DNA from 2 places in the Ancylobacter mangrovi genome. Region 2 is predicted to be linked to the other one. Evidence: predicted binding sites of a transcription regulator. Region 2 holds the regulator's gene; the other holds the start of a gene.
What was found. The regulator LexA, encoded in region 2, represses DNA repair genes until DNA is damaged. The targets are predictions, from matches to a motif close to TGTTCNNNNTGTGTTCNG.

Region 1 (2,971 bases), on a different contig from region 2:
GAATCGAGCACGGCGGGCGCGAATTCCGGCAACTCGTCGAGGAACAGCACCCCGCCATGGGCGAGCGACACCTCGCCCGGGCGCGCCCGCATGCCCCCGCCCACCATCGCCGCCATGCTGGCCGAATGGTGCGGGGCGCGGAACGGCCGGCGATTGGTCAACGCCCCGCCCTGCAGCGCCCCGGCGACGGAGGCGATCATCGACACTTCGAGCAGCTCGGCGGGCGCGAGCGGAGGCAGGATCGAGGGCAGGCGCTGGGCCAGCATCGACTTTCCCGCCCCCGGCGGGCCGCACAGCAGCAGGTTGTGCCGGCCGGCGGCGGCGATCTCGAGCGCGCGCTTGGCCGTCTCCTGCCCCTTCACCTCGGCGAGGTCGGGCAGCGCGGAATTGCCGGCTTCGAGCCGCGGCTCGGGCCGCCCAAGCGTCTGCCGGCCGGCGAAGTGATTGACGAGCTGGATCAGCGAGGCCGGCGCCAGCACCGCCATCTCAGGGCTCGCCCAGGCCGCCTCGCAGCCGCATTCGGCCGGGCAGATCAGCCCGTGGCCGCGCGCATTGGCACCGATCGCGGCCGGCAGCACGCCGGCGACCGGAGCGATCCGCCCGTCGAGCGCCAGCTCGCCCACCACCGTGTAGCCCTCGAGCGCGTCCGCGGCGATGGCGCCGATCGCCGCCATCAGGCCGAGCGCGATCGGCAGGTCGTAATGGCTGCCTTCCTTCGGCAGGTCGGCCGGGGCGAGGTTGACGGTGATGCGCTTGGCCGGCAGGGCGAGGCCGGAGGCGATCAGCGCCGCGCGCACCCGCTCCTTGGCCTCGGTCACCGCCTTGTCGGCGAGACCGACCAGGTTGAAGGCCGGCAGGCCCGAACTCACCTGAATCTGAACGTCGACCGGGCGCGCCTCCACCCCCTCGAACGCCACCGTCGCCACTCGCTGGACCATGGCCGCCCCCCGAACGTCGCCTCGTCCCCACCCGCGCTCCATCGCCCGAATGCCCGCAGATTAAGGGCTTGCCGGCATGCGTCAAGAACAATTAGGGAACATTGCGGCGCGGCGATCCGACACGGGCCGCGGTACCTTGACGATAGAAAAATTCTATCGAGGCACGAAACACCGGAATTGATTTTATCCAAAAGGCATTAGATCTTTTTCTTTGGAAAATTCTAAAAGAAGGCCGGGAGAAATGCCGCATTACGAACCCTGGAGCGAAGATCGCGCCCGCGCTGTGATCGCGGAGTTCGCGCACCTCGAGGGTCCCCTCATGCCGATGCTCCATGCGATGCAGGAGACCTTCGGCCATGTGCCGGACGCGGTTGTGCCGATGCTCGCCGAACACCTGAACGTCTCGCGCGCCGAGGTGCATGGCGTGGTGACGTTCTATCATGATTTCCGCCACGAGCCCGCCGGCCAGCACGTGCTGAAGCTGTGCCGCGCCGAGGCGTGCCAGGCCGCCGGCGGCGACGCGCTCGCCGCCCATGCCGAGCAGCGGCTCGGCTGCAAGCTGGGCGAGACCACGGCGGACGGCCGCGTGACGGTCGAGCCGATCTACTGCCTCGGCCTGTGCGCCACCGCGCCCTCGGCGATGCTGGACGGGCGCATCGTCGCCCGGCTCAACGAGAACCGGCTCGACAAGCTGATCACGGAGGCGCAGTCGTGAGCATCCGTATCTACGTTCCCAAGGACGCCTGCGCGGTCGCGTGCGGCGCCGACGAGGTGGCCGAGGCGATCCAGGCCGCGGCGCTCACCCGCCGCCAGCCTGTCGAGATCGTGCGCAACGGCTCGCGCGGCATGCTGTGGCTGGAGCCGATGGTCGAGGTGGTGACCCCCGAGGGGCGCATCGCCTACGGCCCGGTGGAAGAGGGCGACGTCGAGGGCCTGTTCGAGGCCGGCTTCCTGACCGGCGGCGCGCATGCGCTGCGCATCGGCAAGCCGGAGGAGCATCCCTTCCTCGCCAAGCAGACCCGCCTCACCTTCGCGCGCTGCGGCATCGTCGACCCGGCCTCCTACAGCGACTACGTCGCCATGGGCGGCTACAAGGGCCTTGAGCGCGCGCTGCAGCTCGGCCCGGTCGAGATCATCGAGGAGGTCAAGAAGTCGGGCCTTCGCGGGCGCGGCGGCGCGGGCTTCCCCACCGCCATCAAGTGGAAGACGGTGGCCGACGCGCAGGACGACCGCAAATACATCGTCTGCAACGCCGACGAGGGCGACAGCGGCACCTTCGCCGACCGCATGATCATGGAAGGCGACCCCTTCGAGCTGATCGAGGGCATGACCATCGCCGGCATCGCGGTGGGCGCTACCAAGGGCTACGTCTACACCCGCTCCGAATATCCCCACGCCATCGCGGCGATGGAGAAGGCGATCCAGGTCGCGCGGGCCCACGGCATGCTGGGCGTGAACATCGCCGGCTCGAAGTACAGCTTCGACATGGAAGTGCGCATGGGCGCGGGCGCCTATGTGTGCGGCGAGGAGACGGCGCTGCTCGACAGCCTCGAGGGCGGTCGCGGCACGGTGCGCGCCAAGCCGCCGCTGCCGGCGCATAAGGGCCTGTTCCAGAAGCCGACCGTCATCAACAACGTGCTCTCGCTGACCGCCGTGCCGCACATCCTGGCCGATGGCGGCGAGTTCTACGCCAATTTCGGCATGGGCCGCTCGCGCGGCACGATGCCGATCCAGATCGCCGGCAACATCAAGCATGGCGGCCTGTTCGAGACCGCCTTCGGCATCTCGCTGGGCGAGCTGGTGAACGACATCGGCGGGGGCACCGCCACCGGCAAGCCGGTCAAGGCGGCCCAGGTGGGCGGCCCGCTCGGCGCCTATGTGCCGACCTGGCAGTTCGACCTGCCCTTCGACTACGAGGCCTTCGCGGCCAAGGACGCGCTGATCGGCCATGGCGGCATCGTCGTCTTCGACGAGGACGCGGACATGCCGAAGATGGCGCGCTTCGCCATGGAGTTCTGCTCGGTCGAGAGCTG
Region 2 (2,971 bases):
CGGTGCCGGGGCATGCGTCTTTCTGCTGGCACGGCCGCCGGATCTCTATGTCGATTCCCGCGCCCGCACCGTGGCCGTGCGCGGGCCGGACGGCGCGCTCTCGCTGATGGGCACCCCCTCGACGCGGATCGCCGAGCGCTTCGAGGTGGCGCAATGGCTGAGCGCCGAGGGCGTGCGCGCCGTGCCCGCCGCCGATCTGACGCAGGCAGCCCGCTGCGACGCGCAGGGCTGCACGCTGGCGGGTCCCGATGGTGCTCTCGTCACCTACTCGCGCGAGCGCGGCTCGCTCGCCGAGGACTGCCTGCGGGCCGAGATCGTGGTCACGCCCTTTGAGCCGCCGGCGGACTGTGCGGCGACGGTGATCCATATCGATGCATGGCACCAACTCGGCGGGGTGGCGGCGACGCGGACGGGGCCGGGGGAGTGGCGCCTTTCGGTGGCACGGCCGGGCGGAGAGGTGCGGCCCTGGCTGCCTCCATCTCCCGAGGCCGGCAATATCCTTCTTGCGCCCGCGCAGGGCGTCGATCCGGCGGGGCTGTCTCCCGGAAGGGGTGCATCGGCCGAGCCGGTCGCGGCCGGCCGAGCCAGTGCGGAAAGTCCGGCGAATGACAGGGGCGGCGCGTTGGATGACGAGCCGGACGATGACGGGCAACGGGAATGACGACCGCGCGCAATGAAGGCCTGCGGAGGCGGGCGCGCTGAGAGGCCCCGGAGGAATGCCTATCGAGAGCCCATGTGCGCTTGGGGTCCGCGCGTACCGAGACAATCGACTGAGCCGCGCACGAGGCGGGGGCGAAGGATCGGCGCCAGCCGGGTTCGACTCCGCAGCGCCTGCGGCGCTGTCTTGTTATCCGCCTCCCGAGGCCAAGCTGCCGCCGGAGACCAGACTGCCTCCCCGAGACCACAGGTTGCCTCCCGAGGCCAGGCCGCCGCGGGAGACAAGGCTCGCGCCGGAGGGTATGTCCACCACCCTCGCTCGCGACGTCGCGCGCCTCGCCGAGGGATCGGCTCAGAGCAAAACTGCCGAGAACCGCGATCCTTCCGCGACCAGCAACATTCCAGCCGGCCGCTCGAGCCGTTCGGAGCTTCACCAGTGAGTTCGTGCACATCCGCCCGTCAGCTCTGGCAGGTAACCCCGTTACAAATGCCGCTTCCAATCTGACCAGCCGGCGCTGCCCATCGATGCCGCTCGCCAAGGCAACCCGCCGGAGGCGCTTCGCGCCGCCGCGGCCCGCCGGCGCGAAGCGCCCTCAGTAGCGCCGGAAAAGCCCTACCAATCGTCCCTGGATGCGAACGCGGTCGGGGCCGAAGATGCGGGTCTCGTAGGCCGGGTTGGCGGCTTCCAGCGCGATCGAATCGCCCTTGCGGCGCAGCCGCTTCAGCGTTGCTTCCTCGTCGTCGATCAGCGCCACGACGATGTCGCCCGTATTGGCGGTGTCCATCCGCCGGATGAGCGCGAGGTCGCCGTCGAGGATGCCCGCCTCGACCATCGAATCGCCGCGCACCTCGAGCGCGAAATGCTCGCCGCCCGCAATCATCTCCGGCGGCATGGAGATGGTGTGGTCGCGCGACTGGATCGCGGAGATCGGCGTGCCGGCGGCGATGCGGCCCATGACCGGGATCGGCACCGAGCGCGACGCGCCATCGTCGCTCGCCGCGGGGCGGGCGCGCCCGAGGCTGCCCTCGATCACGTTGGGCGCGAAGGCGCGCGAGGCCCGTGGCGGCTGCGAATCCTCCGGCAGGCGCAGCACTTCCAGCGCCCGAGCCCGGTTGGGAAGGCGGCGGATGAAGCCGCGTTCCTCGAGCGCCGTGATGAGACGGTGGATGCCGGACTTGGACCTCAGGTCCAGTGCTTCCTTCATCTCCTCGAAGGAGGGCGGAACACCGTCCTGCTTGAGGCGGTCATTGATGAAGCGAAGCAGCTCGTGCTGTTTGCGAGTGAGCATCGATGCCTTCCGTCCGCGCGCCGCAATGAAAACAAATCACGAACAAACACTATCCGTTCTTTTTGTGTTCCACAATCGGTAAATGGATCGCTAATCCGGCACCGTGGAAACGCGGTTTCCTGCTCCTGTATGCAATGGCCTATGTGCTGCTCAAGTGTTATGCATGAGCGCGGGAGCACAGGAAGGACGATACATTGATCGGCACCATCGCGGACATCGTCGCGGCCCACCGTTCCGGGGCGGCGCGGCCGGCGGACACGGTTGCGCGCTGCTTCGAGCTCATCGAGCGTCATGGCGATCCGGCGGTCTTCACCGCGCTCAGCACGCCGCAGGCGATCGCGGCGGCGCTGCGGGCGCTGGAGGGGATCGATCCGGCCGGCCTGCCGCTTTATGGCGTGCCGTTCGCCGTGAAGGACAATATCGACGTCGCCGGCCTGCCGACCACCTGCGCCTGCCCGGACTACGCCTATGACGCGACCCGCGATGCGAGCTGCGTGACGCGGCTGCGCCGGGCCGGGGCGATCGTTATCGGCAAGACCAATCTCGACCAGTTCGCCACCGGGCTGAACGGGACGCGCTCGCCCTACGGCACGCCGCGTAACGCCATGCGGGCGGACCTGGTGCCGGGCGGGTCGAGCTCGGGCTCGGCGGTGGCGGTGGCGGCGGGGCTGGTGCCGTTTGCGCTCGGCACCGACACGGCCGGCTCCGGGCGCGTTCCCGCCGGGCTCAACAACATCGTCGGGCTCAAGCCCAGCCTCGGCCTCGTCTCGACCAGCGGCGTCGTGCCGGCCTGCCGCTCCCTCGACTGCGTATCGGTATTCGCGTTGTCGGTCGAGGAAGCGTTCGCGGTGCTGCGCGCGGCGGGCGGGTCGGACGAGGCGGACCCCTATTCGCGTGCGCTGCCGATCGGCGCGCCGGGGGACTTTCCCGCCCGGCCGCGTATCGCGGTGCCGCGCCGCGCGGATCTGGTCAGCTTCGGCGACCGGCTGGCCGAGCGGGCCTTCGCCGCCGCCGTCGCCCGCATG

Region 1: a site for LexA is predicted at 1,022-1,039, ahead of NVS83_RS08740 (YifB family Mg chelatase-like AAA ATPase). Genes of this name have one in related genera too.

The regions. Positions count from the first base shown of each region.
Region 1 is NZ_JANTHY010000002.1:626,383-629,353, reverse strand. It holds gene NVS83_RS08740 (YifB family Mg chelatase-like AAA ATPase) at 1-938, opposite strand, end outside; gene NVS83_RS08735 (formate dehydrogenase subunit gamma) at 1,180-1,653, shown strand; gene NVS83_RS08730 (formate dehydrogenase beta subunit) at 1,650-2,971, shown strand, end outside.
Region 2 is NZ_JANTHY010000005.1:10,624-13,594, forward strand. It holds gene NVS83_RS13410 (ComEC/Rec2 family competence protein) at 1-661, shown strand, start outside; gene lexA (transcriptional repressor LexA) at 1,251-1,946, opposite strand; gene atzF (allophanate hydrolase) at 2,141-2,971, shown strand, end outside.